DNA from 2 places in the Janthinobacterium sp. NKUCC08_JDC genome. Region 2 is predicted to be linked to the other one. Evidence: predicted binding sites of a transcription regulator. Region 2 holds the regulator's gene; the other holds the start of a gene.

Region 1 (9,149 bases), on a different contig from region 2:
GCCGCGCGCCACGACCGGGTGCCGCACATCGTGCGCCAGTCGCTGTGGAAGGCGCTGCTCGTGGGCCTGGTCGCCTGTCTGCTGACGAACATGGCGGCGCTCGTGTTCGACCATCTGATGCTGGAACCGGCCGTGGCAGCCAAGGCCAAGCTGTTCGTGCACATCATCAGCTGCGCGCTGCCGCCGTTCGCCGCCTACCGCGCGCTGTACGGCTACAGCACCAGCATCAACCAGACCAAGCCCGTGATGGTGATCGCGCTGGCCGCGCTGGCGCTGAACATTTTCGTCAACTACCTGCTGATCTACGGCCACTGGGGCATGCCGAAGCTCGGCGGCGTGGGCTGCGCCGTGGCCACCACCTGCTGCGTGTGGATGATGTTGCTGGCCATGCTGGCCTGGATTAGGATCGCGCCCGCCTACCGCGCCACGTATCCATTCACGCACTGGGAATGGCCGCAGCTGTCGTCCATCGGCCCCATGCTGCGCCTGGGCCTGCCCATCGGCGTCACCTACTTTGCCGAAGTGAGCGCCTTTGGCGTCATCAGCCTGCTGGTGGCGCGCTTCGGCGTGATCCAGGTGTCGGCGCACCAGATTGCCCTGAATTTCTCGTCCGTCGTCTTCATGGTGCCGCTCACGTTCGGCATCGCGCTCGTCACGCGCGTGGGCCATGCCGTGGGCGAAGCCAATTTGCGCAAGGCCCGTTTCATTTCGTGGGTGGGCGTGGCCATGTCGCTGACGGCCGCCATCGTCTCGGCCGCCGTCATCACCCTCTTCCGCCACCAGATCGCGCAAGCCTACACGTCCGACCCGCAAGTGCAGGCGCTGTGCGCGCAGCTGCTGCTGTTCGCCGCCCTGTTCCAGCTATCCGACGCGACGCAGGTGGCCACGTCCTGCGCCATCCGCGGCTACAAGGTGACGCGCCAGCCGATGCTGATCCAGCTGCTGGCCTTCTGGGGCTTCTCGCTGCCGATCGGCTATGTACTGGGCCTCGCGCCGGCTGGCTTCATCTGGTCGCCGGCCGAACCGATGGCCGCCGCCGGTTTCTGGATCGGCCTCGTCACGGGCTTGACGGTGGCCGCCGTGCTGCTGACCTGGTATCTGAACCGGCTGTCGCTGCAGCGCCTGCGCGCGGTGCCATAACTTTCAAGGAATTCGCCATGCCGCAGCCGCGCCCCTTCAAGCAAGTCGATGTGTTCAGCAGCCTGCCTTTCATGGGCAATCCGCTGGCCGTGGTGCTCGACGCCGACGGCCTCGATACCGCGCAGATGCAGGCGATCGCGCGCTGGACGGGCCTGTCGGAAACCACCTTCGTGCTGGCGCCGCGCGATCCGGCAGCCGACTACCGCGTGCGGATTTTTTCGCCCGAGATGGAATTCCCGTTCGCCGGCCACCCGACCCTGGGCACGGCGCATGCCCTGCTCGACTCGGGCATGCAGCCGAAAGGCGCGCGCATCGTGCAGGAATGCGGCGTCGGCCTCGTGCAGATCGAGCGGCAGGCGGGCGGCGTGCTGGCGTTCCAGGCGCCGCCGTGCACGGCGCGCGCGCTCAAACCCACTCTGCTGCCGCTGCTGCAAACCGCGCTGGGCGGCACGCCCGCCGCTGCCGGCACCGTCGTCGACATGGGCATCCGCTGGCTGTGCGTACCGCTGGCAAGCGCCGCCGCCTGCCTGGCCGTGCGCGCCGATATCGCATCGCTGACGGCCTTGCTGGCCGCAGCCGGAGCGGACGGCCTGGCGCTGTACGGCCCGCACGCTGCGGGCGGGCCGGCTGATTACGAAGTGCGCGCGCTGCTCAGCGAACATGGCGCGCTGGTGGAAGACCCCGTCACGGGCAGTGCCAACGCCTGCATCGCGCAGCTGCTGGCCGGTGGCGACTACTGCGTCCGCCAGGGCACCTGCCTGCAGCGCGACGGCCGCGTGTCCGTCAGCTTCCGCGATGGCCACGCCTGGATAGGCGGCGCCTGCCTGAGCGTCGTCACGGGGTCGATATTGGCCTGAACCGGGCAAAGCGCCATCGAATGGATGGTGCCTGGATATTTTTCACGAAGGAAATACGGCAGGCACGCCCATATTCCGTGGCCGGGGCTATCGCATAAAGAGGCACGCTCTGGTATCGTCTTACGCTTAGGCAACGCTCAAGTTCGCCTTTGCATGCAGTGCCCTTCATCCTTCCAACTACCGAGACATCCATGCGTTTTATTCTTTGTTTTCTGGCCGCGATGGCCAGCGTTCCCGCATCGGCTGAAAAGCTGACCCTGGAACGCATCCACGCCGATCCGGCGCTGGCCGGCCCCGGCGTGCGCAACCTGAAGGTCTCGCCCGACGGCGAGCGCGTCACGTTCCTGCGCGGCCGCGCCGACAACCAGTTCCAGCTCGACCTGTGGGAATTCAAGCTGAAGGACAAGAGCACGCACCGCCTGGTCGACTCGAAGGCGCTGGTGCCGAATGAAACGATTTCGCCCGAAGAGCAGGCGCGCCGCGAACGCGAGCGCACGGCCAGCCTGAACGGCATTCTCAGCTACAGCTGGTCGCCCGACGGCAAGCAGCTGCTGGTGCCGCTGGCCGGCAATCTGTACCTGGTCGACGCGGCCCATCCGGACAAGGCGCGCCTGGTCGCCAAGGGCAATGTGCTCGACCCGAAAATCTCGCCGAAAGGCCGCTACGTCTCGTTCGTGCGCGACCAGAACATCTATGTGATCGACCTGAAGTCGGGCCAGGAACGCCAACTGACGACCGATGGCAAGGGCACGATACGCAACGGCGAAGCCGAATTCGTGGCGCAGGAAGAAATGGGCCAGCGCACCGGCTACTACTGGGCCCCGGACGATTCCGCCATCGCCTACAAACGCTATGACGAAGCGCCGGTGCCCGTCGTGCGCCGCTTTGAAATCTTCGCCGACCGCACGGACGTCGTCGAGCAGCGCTACCCTGCCGCCGGCGATCCGAACGTGTTGGTGCAGCTGCTGATCGTCTCGCCGGAAACGGGCGTGCAGCGCCAGGTGGATCTGGGTACGAACCCGGACATCTACCTGGTGCGCGCCGACTGGAGCGCGGACAGCAAGTCGCTCGTGTACCAGCGCCAGTCGCGCGACCAGAAGACCCTCGACCTGGTTGCCGTCGATGCCGGTACTTTGGCACAGCGCACCCTGCTGACGGAAACGTCAACAACCTGGGTCAGCATCCATGACGACCTGCGCTTCCTGTCGAACGGCACCTTCCTGTGGTCGTCCGAACGCACGGGCCGCAACCATCTGTATTTGTACGACATGAGCGGCAAGCTGCTGCACCCGGTCACTTCCGGCGAATGGGGCATCGACAGCGTGCTGGCCGTGAACCAGAAGACGGGTAAAGTATTCGTCGCGTCGAACCGCGACGCCGTGATCGACAAGCAGACCTACGCGCTGGCGCTCGATGGCAGCACGGCCGACAAGCCGCAGCGCGTGACGAAAGCCGATGGCTGGCACGACACGACGTTCTCGCGCAATGGCGAAGTCTTCGTCGACACGTATTCCGACCCGGCCACGCCGCCGCAGGTGAGCATCCGCCGTCCTGACGGCGCCATGGTGGGCTGGCTGGAAGAAAACGCGCTGAATGCCAGTCACCCGTACGCCAAATACAAGGCGGACCACCTGCCGACCGAATACGGCACCCTGAAGGCCAACGATGGCCAGACGCTGTATTACTCCATCGTCAAGCCGTCGAACTTCGACGCAAGCAAGCGCTACCCCGTCTACCTGTCGACGTATGGCGGCCCGCACTCGCAGCACGTGGCGCGCCGCTGGGGCAACAACTTCGACCAGTACATGGCGCAGCAGGGCTTTGTCGTCTTCCGCCTCGATAACCGCGGTTCGTCGCGCCGCGAGCGCGCGTTCACGGACGCCATCTATCACAACCTGGGCGCGGCCGAAGTGGCCGACCAACTGGTCGGCATCGACTGGCTGGGCAAGCAAAGCTTCGTCGATGCCAAACGCATCGGCGTATTCGGCTGGAGCTACGGCGGCTTCATGACCCTGCGCCTGCTGTCGGCAGCGTCCGACAAGATCGCCATGGGCGTCTCGGTAGCGCCCGTGACCGACTGGTCGCTGTACGACACCCACTACACGGAGCAATTCCTCGGCATGCCGAAGGAAAACGTCGATGGCTACAAGGCCAGCACCGTGTTCGCCCACCTCGACGGCCTGAAGTCGCCGCTGCTGCTGGTGCACGGCATGGCCGACGACAACGTCTTGTTCAGCAACAGCACGCGTTTGATCGACGCGCTCGTGAACCGCGGCGTGCAGTTCGACCTGATGACGTACCCGGGCGCCAAGCACGGCATCTCGTCGCGCGCGGGCCAGCGCCACGTGTACAAGAAAATCGAGATGTTCTTCAAGCAGAACCTGGGCGTAGCGAAGTAAAGCGCACCCGCAAATGAAAACCGCCGCCTGTCTCGCGACAGGCGGCGGTTTTTTTTATGCGTGCGTCAGATTACGGCTTGCGCGTGACGGTTTCGACCGCATCCTTGACGTCGCCAACCTTCTTCTGCACTTTGCCTTCGACCTGGTTTGCCAGGCCCTTGGCTTGCTGTTCTTCGCTGCCGACGACCTTGCCAGCGGCTTCCTGGATTTTACCGCCGACTTCCTTCAGTTTACCTTCGACTTGATCTTTGTTCATGATAAATCCTCACTGTAGTTGGTACATCTGTTGTCCTGCCCCGAAGGGCCGGTACTGCGGCTCACACGCCGTTGCAAACTGCTTGCTGCGTGTCGATGTGTCCATACTACGCTTGAGGTTGCAAAAACTATGTACGGTCCCTAACACATGCCAAAAATCAGCTAATGACGCGAAATCAGCCTGCTTTGCGCCACACGGTGGCCAGCCAAGGCTGCTGCTCGCGCGGCAAGCCGTGCGGACGGTAGTACTGCTCGACCAGGCTGAATCCGGCCGCCTGCACGTACGCGGCCCATGTCGCTTCGTCGTGGTAGCTGCCGTAGCGCGCGCCGTTCCAGCCTTCCTGGTTCTGCCCGCGCGGATTCGAGCTGAACAGCACGCCGCCCGGTTTCAGGCACGCGTACAAGGCGCGCAGCACGCCGGGCAGGACGGCGCTGGGCACGTGGAACAGCACGGCATTCGCGAACACGCCGTCGAACTGCGCGGCAGGCAAGTCGAGGTCGACGAAATCCTGCTGCCATACGGTGCAGCCGCTGTAAGCGCGCGCCATCTCGACGAAGCGGGCGCTGCCGTCGACACCGGTGGCATGGTGGCCCATGGCCGTGAACGCTTTCAGATCGCGGCCCGGGCCGCAGCCGAGGTCGAGAATCTCCACAGGCGCCGGACGGCCGATGGCGTTCAGCAGCGCACTGATATTCTGGCTGACGTCGTGGTCGCGCGTGCCTTCGAAAAACTGCTCGGCGCTGGCGTCGTAATGGGCCAGGGTGCGTTCGGTGATGGCGTGGATGGGGTCTTGCTGATCTTGCGGTGGGGTCGGCTTCATGGCGGTCCTGTCGATATGTTCCGCCATTTTACGGTGCCGGCGCCCTGTGCGCCGGCACCGTCACCATTTGCTACCAGACGCGCACGCGCTGTTCGGGTGCCAGGTACAGTTGCTGCCCCGGCTTGACGTCGAAGGCCGGGTACCAGGCGTCGAGGTTGCGCACGGTGGCGGCGCGGTATTGCGCCGGCGCATGGCCATCCGTGAGGATTTGCTGGCGCGCCGCCGCTTCGCGCGCCTTGCTGCGCCAACTGACGCAATAACCGGTGAAGAAGTCGCGGTCCGCGCCCGGCTGCGCCGGCGTGCCCTGCTGCGACAGGGTGAACGCGTCATGCGCGGCCGCCACGCCGGCCAGGTCGGCCAGGTTTTCGCTCAGGGTCAGCTGGCCATTCACGGCCAGGTCGGAAAACGGCTTGTAGGCCGCGAACTGCGCCACCAGTTGCTTCGAGGCCGACTGGAAATGCGCCAGGTCGGCTGGCGTCCACCAGTCGCGCAGCTTGCCCTGGGCGTCGAACTGCGCACCCTGGTCGTCAAAACTGTGGCTGATCTCGTGGCCGATGGTGGCGCCGATGCCGCCGTAGTTGGCCGCGTCGGACGCTGCCGGATCGAAGAATGGCGGCTGCAGGATGGCGGCCGGGAAGTTCAGCGCATTTTGCAGCGGCAGGTTGACGGCGTTGACCAGCTGCGCCGGCATGGCCCAGGCCTTGCGGTCGGGAGACTGGCCCAGCTTGGCCAGCTCCTGCCGGTAATGGAACTGTTCCGCCCGCTGCACATTGCCCAGCGCATCGCCGCGCACCACGCGCAAACCCGCATAATTTTCCCAGCGCTCCGGATAGCCGACGCCCACGTACAGGGTCTTGAGTTTTTCCTGCGCCTGCGCCTTGGTGGCGGGCGCCATCCAGTCGAGCTTGTCGATGCGGCGCGAGAAGGCGGCGACGATATTCGTCACCATCTCCTGCACGCGCGCTTTCGATTCAGGCGGGAAATAGCGTTCCACGTAGAGCTTGCCGACGGCGTCGCTCAAGGCCGCATTCGTCGCGGCCAGCGCGCGCTTGCTGCGCAGCGACTGCTGCGGCGTGCCGCTCAGGGCGCTGCCATAGAAAGCAAAGCGCTGGTCGGCGGCCGCCTTCGGCAAGGTCGTGCTGAAATGGTTGATCGCGTGGAAAGCCAGAAAATCTTTCCATGTGGCCAGCGGCACGCTAGCCACCAGGGCCGCGCTGCCCGTCATGGCCGTCGGATGCCAGACGATGAAATCCGTCTGCTGGCCCAGGCCGGCCGCCTGGAAGAAGGCTTTCCAGTCCAGGCCAGGCGCCTTGCTGGCGAAGTCGGCGGCGCGCCACGGATTATTGCCCTTGGCGACATCGGCCGAATCCTCGCGGCTGGCGTGACTGGCGGCAATTTGCTGCTCCAGCGCAAATACGCGCGCGGCCCGGGCCGGCGCATCGCTGTAGCCGGCCTGCTTGAGCATGGCGGCGATATGCGCCTGGTAGCCTGCGCGCAAGCCCTGCATGCGGGCGCTGTCGCTCAGGTAAAAGGCGCGGTCGGGCAAGCCCAGTCCGCCCTGCAGCAGATAGGCGACATTGCGCGTGGTGTCGTTCAAATCCTGCGCCACCCACAGGCCGAACAGGTTTTCCGTATAAAAATTGGTGGAATTGAGCGGGTCGACATCGGCGCGCAGGCTTTCGCCCAGCGCGCGGGCCAGTCCTGCCTGGTCGCGTATGCCATCGATCTTCTTCAGCAACGGCTTGATCGGCGCCCAGCCCTTCGCTTCGATAGCCGCTTCGTCGATCCAGGAACGGTAAAAATCGCTGACCTGGCGCGCGGAGGCATCGGCCTGTGGCACCGCCGCCAGGCCTTCGACGAGGCCGATGATGCGTTCGTTGGTGGCGTTGGCGAGGATGGCGAACGAGCCCCAGCTGCTGCGGTCGGCGGGAATCTCCGTGCTGCGCAGCCAGTCGCCATTCACGTAATCATAGAAATCGTCGCCGGGCAAGACCGCCGTGGGCGCCGCCATCGCGGCGGCGGGACTGGCGGCCGCCTCCTGTCCATGCGCGTGGACGGCGCCCCCGGCCAGCGCGATGCCGGACAGGGCCAGCACCATGGCGCGCTTGCGCCAGGAAGCAGGGAAAGAGGAAGCGGCAGCAGTGGCAACGCGCATGGTGATCCTTTCAGGCAAAGTAACGACAGTAGTGTGCAAAATCATAACGCGTTTTGAGGCGCCGCAACACACTCCCCTGCCACCGCGACGCCAGCAGACATGCGGCTTGGCGGGCGATGTCGGCAGCAGCCAAGCAATCATCTAAATTATTTTCACTTTTTTTTCAAAAATACCCTCAAGTTCCGCTTGGACCTGCCGTTAATCTGGACAAGCGGTAATCCATTCACTAGTTACGGGTGTGCTCATGACCTCCAACGACGTTCTTTCGATGTATGAAAATATTGCAGGAATGACCAATAAAATGGTCGTGGCCGCACGTTCGAGCGACTGGGATGGCCTGGATACCCTGGAAAACCAGTGTGCCAGCGCCGCCAGCGCGACCATGACAGGCAAGGTGCCCGCTCTGGCCGGCGCCTCGCGCCTGCGCAAGATCGACTTGCTCAAGCAAATCCTGGCCAACGACCGCGAAATCCGCGCCATCACGGAACCATGGATGACGCAACTGCCGAACGCCATGCAGGGTTCGCGCGCACGCATGTAAAGCTTGCCGCGCCAGAAACGACAAAAGCACCCGCGGGTGCTTTTTTTACGTCTGCCGCCATGCCAGCGAGCGCGCCATCTGCGGCGCCCGGAAAACAAGGAGGGGGAATTTGGAAGGCGAGCCCCAGGTATCTCCTGGCGTCGCCTCGCTGCCGGTTGCATCCGGCGTTCGCGAGCACATCGTCGGCATCGCGAACCGCTTCCAGACCCAGGCGTTTATGCAACGCTACACCTGTTTGCCGCGCCACACTATCGTTGGTGACTGCGCCAGGCTGGGGCTGTTTTGTCGTAGAGCAAGTCCACTGAATTAATCATATCACCATCTTTAAGAAATAGGCAACGCGATTGGCCGGCGTTTCCATGTATTTTTTCAATATCTTTTTTATATCAATTTTCGGCGCCGCCTTGCCATGCCTTTAACGCGAGAACGGCTCCGGTTCCGGCTCGGCCGCCCCTTCTTCCACGGCTTCCGTCAGCACGGGCACATCCTTCTTCTTGCGGCTAAACGGCTTGCGCAGCAAGACCCAGTACTTCGACGGCGCGCGCGACCCCGTCGCCTGCCTGCGCTTGCGCACGATATACACGATGACGGCCGTCAACAACAGAAAGAGCAAGGTACCGATACCGAGCCACAACAGACCGTTGCCGCCCGCCTTCTTGTCCTTGTCCGCGGCGGGCGCCGCGTGCAGTGGCTTGGGCTTGGCATGGGGCGCCTGCGCTTCGACGGGCGCGGCGGCTGGCACAGCGGTGGTGGCGGGCAGCGCCAGCGCCTTTTGCAAGTCGCCGATCTTGCCTTCCAATTCGCCGAGCTTTGCATTGAGGGCTGTGTTTTTCTCATCGAGCGCCATGCACGCTTGCGCCTGCTCCATATCGGCTTGGGGCGCGCAAGCGGCCACGGGCGCCGTGGCGCGGCGCGGCGGACGCAACACGGGAGCCATCTGAGTGGGCGCGGCGGGCGGCGGCACGAACACACGCGGCGGGC
Region 2 (9,149 bases):
CTGCCGCTGCCCGCCTTCATCCTCGACATCTTCTTCAGCTTCAATATCGCGCTGTCCATCATCGTGCTGCTGACGGCGCTGTACACGGTCAAGCCGCTCGACTTCATGGCGTTCCCGACCATTTTGCTCGTGTCGACCATGCTGCGCCTGTCGCTGAACGTGGCCTCCACGCGCGTGGTGCTGACGGAAGGCCATACGGGTGCCGACGCGGCCGGTAAAGTGATTGAAGCGTTCGGTCACTTCCTGATCGGCGGCAACTTCACGGTCGGTATCGTGGTCTTCATTATTTTGACGATCATTAACTTTACCGTCGTGACCAAGGGTGCGGGCCGTATCGCCGAGGTGGGCGCCCGCTTCGCGCTGGACGCCATGCCTGGTAAACAGATGGCCATCGATGCCGACCTGAACGCCGGCCTGATCGGCGAAGACGAAGCGCGCCGTCGCCGCACGGAAGTGGCGCAGGAAGCGGAGTTCTATGGCGCCATGGACGGTGCCAGCAAATACGTGCGTGGCGACGCCATCGCCGGCATCATGGTGACCGTCATCAATATCGTCGGCGGCTTGCTGGTGGGCTTGCTGCAGCATGACATGGGCTTTGCCGACGCACTCAAGAACTACACCTTGCTGGCCATCGGTGACGGCCTCGTGGCGCAGATTCCTTCGCTGATCATTTCCACGGCGGCCGGTATCGTCGTCTCGCGCGTGGCCAGCGAACAGGACATCGGCACCCAGCTGGTGGGCCAGCTGTTTGCGAAACCGCAAGTGCTGTATATTACCGCCGGCATCATCGGCGGCATGGGCTTGATCCCCGGCATGCCGAACATGGTCTTCATCCTGCTGGCCTCGCTGCTGGCCGGCTCCGCCTATTTGATCAGCAAGAAGCGCACGCAGGAAAAAGAAGCGGCCGAGAAGCCGGCCGAAGCGCCGCAAGCGACCGTGGCGCCCGAGCAGGAAGAAGCGAGCTGGCAAGACATCATGCCCGTCGATACCCTGGGCCTGGAAGTGGGCTACCGCTTGATTCCCCTGGTCGACAAGACGCAGGGCGGCGAATTGCTCAAGCGTATCAAGGGCATCCGCAAGAAATTCGCCCAGGAAGTGGGCTTCCTGGCGCCGCCCGTGCATATCCGCGACAACCTGGAATTGAAGCCGTCCGCCTACCGCATCACCTTGAAAGGCGTGGAAGTGGGCGTGGGCGAAGCGTTCAACGGCCAGTTCCTGGCGATTAACCCCGGCATGGCCAGCGGCACCTTGCCGGGCCTGGCCACGAGCGACCCCGCGTTCGGTTTGCCCGCCACGTGGATCGACGCCAGCCTGCGCGACCAGGCCCAATCGATGGGCTACACGGTCGTCGATGCGGGCACCGTGGTGGCCACGCACTTGAACCATTTGATCACCTCGCATGCGTCCGAGCTGCTGGGCCGCGCGGAAGTGCAGTCGCTGCTCGACCACCTGGGCAAGGATGCGCCGCGCCTGGTGGAAGACCTGGTGCCGAAGATGCTGTCGCTGTCGGCTCTGCAAAAAGTGCTGCAGAACCTGCTGGCCGAGGGCGTGCACATCCGCGACATGCGCACCATCATCGAAACCCTGGCCGAGTACACGGTCAGCACGCAAGACCCGAACGAGCTGACGGCGCTGGTGCGCGTGTCCCTGGGCCGCGCCATCGTGCAGCAACTGTTCCCCGGTGCGGCCGAGCTGTCCGTGATGACGCTCGACAGCCGCCTGGAACGCCTGCTGATGCAGGCGATGGGCAATGGCGGCGACGGCGCCGGCATCGAGCCGGGCCTGGCCGACACCATCGCCCACCAGGCGGGCCTGGCTGCCCAGCAGCAGGAAGCGCTGGGCCTGACGCCGGTGCTGCTGGTGCCGGCGCCGCTGCGCGCCCTGCTGTCGCGCTTCCTGCGCCGCGCCTTGCCGCAACTCAAAGTGCTGTCGCATGCGGAAGTGCCGGAAACCAAGACGATCCGCGTCACGGCGCTGGTGGGTGCGCAGTAGTTGACAGAGTTAATGCCGGGGTCAGACCCGCCGGGTCTGACCCCAGCCTTCGTTTGGGTCAAAAAAAACCGAAATTTCCTCCTGGCAAACTGAATAACGGGTACTTTCCCGTCCTGTTCCTTCGATCGTTTCCTGCAAGCATCGCTAATAATGGAAACTGTCCGAGTGATCTGTGTCCATGTGGAAGACAGCACTCAAGCAACAGGAGTCGATGATGGTCACACAGTTCAGCCAATATTGCGCCACCCCCGCCTTGGGAGGCCGGTCATGAATGTGAAGAAATTTACGGGCACCTCGTCGCGCGATGCGCTGCGCAAGGTGCGCGAAGCGCTGGGACCCGATGCCGTGATCCTGTCGAACCGCCAGGCCGATGGCGTGGTGGAGATCCTCGCGCTGGCCAATGACGATGCCGCTTCGCTCGCTTCGCCGCCGGCCGCGTCCGAAATGGCCCAGCCCCGTCCCCAGTTGCAGACCCAGTTCGCCACGCCGCAGCGTCCGGCCGCCCCGGCCCAGCGCCCGGCTGCGCCCCGTCCTGCCGCACCGCGCCAGGCTGCCTCCGAGCCAGTGGACATGGCCCGCATGCAGCAGATGATGGCCAGCGCGCTGGCGCACGTCAAAGAGAACGCCGCCGCCGAGATGAGCGGCATGATGAATGAAATCCGCGCCATGCGCGGCATGATGGAAACCCAGCTGGCGGAAATCTCGTGGGGTTCGACGCAGCAGCGCGAGCCGCAAAAAGCCGTCGTGCTGCGCGAAATGCTGGCCGCCGGCTTTTCCGCCAGCCTGGCGCGCTACCTGATCGACAAGCTGCCCGCCGGCCTCGACGGTGCGCAAAGCATGCGCTGGATCAAGACCGTCCTCAGCCGCAACCTGAACACGGTGGCCAATGAAGACGCCATGCTGGAGCAGGGCGGCGTATTTGCCCTGGTGGGCCCGACCGGTGTCGGCAAGACCACCAGCACGGCCAAGCTGGCGGCCCGCTGCGTGATGCGCCACGGCCCGGAAAAGCTGGCCCTGATCACCACGGACGCCTATCGTATCGGCGCGCATGAGCAACTGCGCATCTATGGCAAGATCCTCGGCGTGATGGTGCATTCCGTGAAAGATGAAGCGGATTTGCGCATCGCCTTGAAAGAATTGAAGAACAAGCACACGGTGCTGATCGATACGGTGGGCGTGAGCCAGCGCGACCAGATGGTGACGGAACAGGTGGCCATGCTGTCGGGCGCCGGCGCCGACGTGAAACGCCTGCTGTGCCTGAACTCCACGGCGACCCAGGAAACCCTCAACGAAGTGGTGCGCGCCTATCAGGGCAGCGGCCTGGCCGGCTGCATCATGACCAAGCTCGATGAAGCGGCGTCGATCGGCAACGTGCTCGACGTGGTGATCCGCCAGAAGCTGAACCTGTTCTATGTGTCGAACGGCCAGCGCGTGCCGGAAGACCTGTACCTGGCCGACCGTGGCTACCTGATCGACCGTGCCTTCAAGCTCAAGCGCGACTCGGCGGCCACGCAGTTTTCCGATGCCGAACTGCCGCTCCTGATGGCGCAGGCGGCCGCCCGCAACAATGAAGCGCGCGGGGTGCACCTTGGCTAATTTCGATTTCGACCAGGCCGAAGGCTTGCGCCGCATGCTGGCCGGCCCGCAGCCGCGCGTCATGACGTTCCTCTCGGCCACGCCGCAGGACGACAAGGGCGCCATGCTGGTCAACCTGGGTGCTTCGCTCGTCTACGGCGGCAATGACGTGCTGCTGCTCGACGCCAGCGGCGGCAGCGATGGCGTGGCCGCGCGCCTGGGACTGGCGCACGGCGCCAGCCTGCGCGACGTGGCGCGCCAGCAGTGTGGCTTGAACCAGGTCATCCACCAGGTGCCGCAAGGTTTTGGCGTGGCCAGCCTGGGCGCGCGCAACCACCTGATGGACAGCATGGACTATGCGGGCGAGGAGGAGCTGCGCCGCCTGGGCAAGACTTTCGACGTGCTGGCGCGCCGGAGCGGCATCGTGCTGGTCGACGGCGTCGTGGCAGAAGAGGGCGCCTGCTTCCCCGTGCCCTTGATGGCATCGTCCGATATCGTCGTGCAAGTCTCCACCAGCGCCACCTCGATCAAGGCGGCGTACTGCCTGATCAAGCGCCTGAGCCAGGAACTGGGACGCCGTCCGTTCGGTATTCTCGTCACCGGCGCTTCCGAATCCGAAGCAAAAGTGGTATACGATAATATGGCACAGGCGGCGAGCCGTTACCTGGCCGTGAAGCTGACGTCGATGGGTTCGGTGCCTGCCGATGAGTATCTGCACCGCGCGGCGCGCCTGGGCCGCAGCGTGGTCGATGCGTTTCCGCTGGCGGGCGCCTCGGTGGCGTTTCGCGGACTGGCCGAGCGCCTGGCCCGTTCGGCGGCGCCCGTGCTGGGCGGCACCTTGTACCAGACGGGGAGTCCGCACCAGTTCAGCGCCTGAAGCCAACCGTAGCACCAGATAAGATGAGAAAACAATAAGCAGCCTATGTACACGGTCAAAGGGAAATCGAACAAGGACTATTTGCTGACGGAGCACATTCCGCTGGTGAAGCGTCTGGCGCACCATATGAAGGCGAAATTGCCGCCTTCGGTCGAGGTCGATGACCTGATCCAAGCCGGCATGATCGGCCTGCTCGATGCCATCAGCCGGTATGAAGAGACGCATGGCGCGCAGTTCGAGACGTATGCCGTGCTGCGCATCCGCGGCGCCATGCTCGACGAATTGCGCACCAGCGACTGGCTGCCGCGCAGCATGCGCCAGAACATGCGCAAGATCGAAGAGGCGATGAGCACCTTGCAGCAGCGCCTCGGCCATCCGCCGACAGAGTCGGAAGTGGCGAAACTGCTCAAGATGTCGCTGGCCGACTACCAGGAAATGCTGGGCGACGGCGGCGGCCACCAGCTCGTGTACTACGAAGACTTTCATGACCCGGACGGCAATGACAGCTTTCTCGACCGCCATTGCGTGGACGAGGACAGCGACCCCTTGCGTTCCCTACTCGATACCGATTTCCGGCAATCCGTGATCGATGCCATCGACGCGCTGCCACCACGCGAGAAAATACTCATGGGCCTGTATTACGAAGAAGAGCTGAACCTGAAGGAGATCGGCGCGGTGATGGGCGTATCCGAATCGCGCGTCTCGCAGCTGCATACCCAGGCCGTCGCGCGCCTGCGCGCAACCTTGAGGGAGCAGGCGTGGACTGGTCCAGCGTAATCGGGCTGGCGCTGGCGCTGGCGGGCCTGTTGGTCGGCCAGGCACTGGAAGGCGGCAAGATGGCCTCCCTGCTGCAGCCGGCCGCCTTTGCCATCGTGGTCATCGGCACTTTCGGCGCCGTGCTGCTGCAAACGCGGCTGCGCACTTTCGTGCGCGGCCTGGAAATGCTGCGCTGGGTCTTCCTGCCGCCAGCCGATACGCGTGCCGCGCTGGCGCGCGATATCGGGCAATGGAGCTTGACGGCGCGCCGCGATGGCCCGCTGGCGCTCGAGCGCCTGATGGAAAACACGGCCGACCGCTTCAACGCCAAGGGCTTGCGGATGATTGTCGACGGCATCGCGCCGGACAAGCTGCGCCAGCTGCTCGACGTGGAAATCTCCGCCTACGAAATGGCCGAGCGCCAGGCCGTCAAGGTATGGGAGTCGGCGGCCGGCTATTCGCCCACCATCGGTATTCTGGGCGCCGTGCTGGGCCTGATCCACGTGATGGAAAACCTCACCGACCCAAGTAAATTAGGCAGCGGCATCGCGGTGGCGTTTGTCTCGACCATCTACGGCGTCGGCCTGGCCAACCTGCTGTTCCTGCCGGTGGCGAATAAACTCAAGGCCATCGTTTCGCGCCGCGTGCTGCAGTATGAAATCACGGCCGCCGTACTGTACGACATCGCCACGGGCGACCATACGCGCATCATCGAAGAGCGCGTGTCCAGCCTGCTGCACGAGCACTGACCATGATGCGGCGCGCGCGCAGGAAGTATGACGAGGAACCGGACAACCAGGACCGCTGGCTGATCTCGTACGCCGACTTCATCACCCTGCTGTTCGCTTTCTTCGTTGTCATGTACGCCATTTCGCAAGTCAACGAAGGCAAGTACCGCGTCTTCCAGAACGCCATCGGCCAGGCCTTCAGCCTGGAAAAGGGCGCGCCGCCCATCATCATGGAAGCGCCGCAAGCGATCCCGCTGCCGAATCCCGCCCTGAAACGCCGCACGGAAGCCATCCGCCGCGAGCGTGAACACATGACGCGCCTGGCGCAGGACTTGACGTCGACCTTGGCGCCGCTGGTCAAGGAAGGCAAGGTGCGGGTCACGCAGACGAGCCGCGGCGTGAGCGTGGAAATCAATGCCAGCGTGCTGTTCGACCCGGGCGCGGCGCGCCTGACGGCTGAGTCGGACCAGGCCCTGCGCGCCGTCGCCGTGCTGCTCAAGGACGATACGCACGACGTGCAGGTGGAAGGGCATACGGACGTGCAGCCGATCAGCAATTCCAACTTTGCCTCGAACTGGGAATTGTCGGCCGCGCGCGCCAGCGCCGTGGTGCGCCTGTTCATTGCCAGCGGCGTCAAGGCGTCGCGCCTGACGGCCGTCGGTCACGCCGACAATATCCCCGTGGCGCCCAATGAAACGGCGGAAGGGCGCGCGCGCAACCGCCGGGTCGCCGTGACGATCCTCTCGGGCATCCCGGAAACGGTGACGGAAGTGCCGACGGCGCCCGTGGCGCCGGCACCGGCACCTGCTCCGGCCAACTGACGGTCGTCAACTGCTGGCCGCCGCTTGGTACAATCGCGGCCTTCTTTCTTTTTATTTCTCCATCATGAAAAGCAGCTCCTTGGGCGGTCTCGTCTATTCCACTGAAACGGGCCGCATGTGTCCGGCCTGCCGCCAGCCGCTGGCGCAATGTGCGTGCAAGGCGCAAGCCAAGGCGGCGCCGGCGGGCGACGGCGTGGTGCGCGTGTCGCGCCAGACCAAGGGCCGCGGCGGCAAGAGCGTCACCGTGGTCAAGGGCTTGCCGCTGGACGCCATCGCGCTGGCCCTGCTGGGCAAGCAGCTGCGCACGCAGTGCGGCTCGGGCGGCACGGTCAAGGATGGCGTGATCGAAGTGCAGGGCGACCATGTCGACTCCATCCTTGCCGCGCTGACCAGGCTGGGCCACCAGCCGAAAAAGGCGGGCGGCTAGCCGGGGCGCGTGCGTGCGGAGGCGTGCGGCCCGCTGCCATGCGCCTGTGGTAACGTGCATTTCCTTTTATGCGCCACCTCATATGAATAACAAACTGACCGGTATCGCCATCGCCGCTGCCATCGCGGCAGTGCTGGCGGTCGTGTACTGGCCCGCGCCCGATGGCGGCGCACCGGACACTTCCGCCACTGCTGCCGCCAGCGGGCCGCCGGGGCGCAGCCTGGCATCGTATTTGAATATCGATGCCACCCCGGCCGCCGATGCCGCGCCAGTTGTCGTGTCCCTGGCGCAGCGGCTCGAGCGCCTGGCCTCCAGCGGCAAGCCGGAAGACGCGTATGCGGCCTATAACCTGATCGACGACTGCATCGTTTTCCAGCGCGAAAGCCGCTTGCCGGGGATGGAATTCGAGCTGGGACGCGAGATGACGGCGGAAGAAAAAGCAGCCCAGCAGCAGTTGTGCGCGGGCATGACGCAGCGCCAGCGCGAGGATCGCCTTGGCTACCTGGCCACTGCCGCGCAAGGCGGCGTGCCAGGTGCGGCCACCCTGTTCCTGTCGGAAGGCCCGTTCGGCGACCGCAGCGCGCTGCGCAACCGTCCAGACGATCCGCTGGTGCAGGCCTGGAAGCGGCAAGCGATCGCCCAGCTGACGGCACAGGCGGACGCGGCGGAACTGACCAGCGTGTCGACCCTGATGATGGCCTATCTGCGCGATGGTGACGTGGTGCAGAAGGACGCGCCGCAAGCGTATTGCTACCTGCTGGCCCTGCGCATGGTCTACAACGACATCCTCACGCCAGGCACGCCAAACCCTTACCAGGATGAATACTGGCATTGGCTGCAAAACGAGCTGACGCCGGAACAGCAGGCCGCCGCCCTCACCAAGGCGAATGGCATCGCCGCGAAATTCCGCCAGCATACGGGCCGGCCCGCGCACGGTTGAGTGCGTAGGCCAGCCCCTGCCTGGGCTGGCCCGTGCAGAGGCCAGCCCGTGCGTGGAACCGCCGCGCCTGCCCCGTGTCTGCCAGCTACGGCAGTGCTTGCAGGCGCCCCGATGCCGATCAGGCAGCCATCTTGCGGCGCCGTATGCTATACCCGATCAGGCCCAGTCCCGCCAGCAGCATGCCATAGGTTTCCGGTTCCGGTACGGCCGTGGTGATGGAAATGTCCAGCACGGAATCACGCACGCCGATGCCGCTTGCCACCAGGGTGTAGGTGCCAGGTCCCAGCAGGCCGTCGAAGGTCGAATGGGCAAACGCGCCCAGCACGCCGGTGAAGGTATCCGATTGCACCAGGTTATTGCTGGAGTCGAACAGGTCAATGTTGACGCCAGTCAGGCGGGGACCAAAGTCGTTGGCGCCCGTGACCAGCCAGGCCGCGTTGCCCGTGAACGACTGCACGCCGGCGCCGACCGTAAACGTGGTCGTTTGCAGCAGCGAGCCGCGCTCCGTCGTGAAGGTGTCGACGAACAAGGTGTCTTGCGCCAGCAGCGGCGTGGCCACCACGGCGGTCGATACGAGGTGGTTATAGAACACGGCTTGCGTTTCGGCCTGCGCGACCGGCGCCAGCAGGGTGCAGCCGAGCAGCAGCGCCGCGCCAGCCTTGCTTACTGAGAGAGAGTTCATATCATGCTCCTGTGTACTTGCGATTGAGGTGGTGTGCGTCGTGGCGCAGCGCAAAAGCGCAGGCTGGGGCGTGAAATGGATCAGCTATGCCTGCGGGAACGAAGTTCGTGTCGGCGAGGAAAGTCCCACCTGGAGATGTACGGCGTACGCCAGGGATTAGCATATAGTCATCACCTGTCTCAAGTTTGAGCATGCTCAAACGTGCGGCGTCGAAAAGAGGTTGTGTTGTTTCTGCGTGCGGCGTTGTGGCGGAAATGCGGACGCGCTGGCACCGCCGCAGTCTCCCTGGAGGGGCGACACGGCGATGATGTTCTCGATGGCCTTCGGAAGGGTGCCGTTGTTCGAGACGGC

What was found. The regulator FliA, encoded in region 2, starts transcription of late flagellar genes. The targets are predictions, from matches to a motif close to CTAAAGTTTNNNNNNNNNNNGCCGNTA.
Region 1: the regulator FliA is predicted to act here: its motif matches at 7,802-7,828, upstream of KO538_RS18680 (flagellar protein FliT).

What each region holds. Positions count from the first base shown of each region.
Region 1 is NZ_JAHKQW010000007.1:254,299-263,447, forward strand. Features, by position in the region: gene KO538_RS18650 (MATE family efflux transporter) at 1-1,140, shown strand, start outside; gene KO538_RS18655 (PhzF family phenazine biosynthesis protein) at 1,158-1,997, shown strand; gene KO538_RS18660 (S9 family peptidase) at 2,189-4,396, shown strand; gene KO538_RS18665 (CsbD family protein) at 4,467-4,652, opposite strand; gene KO538_RS18670 (methyltransferase domain-containing protein) at 4,828-5,472, opposite strand; gene KO538_RS18675 (M13 family metallopeptidase) at 5,543-7,627, opposite strand; gene KO538_RS18680 (flagellar protein FliT) at 7,917-8,168, shown strand; partial or broken gene KO538_RS18685 (hypothetical protein) at 8,584-9,149, opposite strand, start outside.
Region 2 is NZ_JAHKQW010000001.1:1,130,616-1,139,764, reverse strand. Features, by position in the region: gene flhA (flagellar biosynthesis protein FlhA) at 1-1,992, shown strand, start outside; gene flhF (flagellar biosynthesis protein FlhF) at 2,260-3,588, shown strand; gene KO538_RS05260 (antiactivator of flagellar biosynthesis FleN protein) at 3,581-4,444, shown strand; gene KO538_RS05255 (RNA polymerase sigma factor FliA) at 4,490-5,221, shown strand; gene KO538_RS05250 (flagellar motor protein) at 5,203-5,949, shown strand; gene motD (flagellar motor protein MotD) at 5,955-6,749, shown strand; gene KO538_RS05240 (translation initiation factor Sui1) at 6,814-7,176, shown strand; gene KO538_RS05235 (hypothetical protein) at 7,259-8,116, shown strand; gene KO538_RS05230 (FxDxF family PEP-CTERM protein) at 8,235-8,798, opposite strand.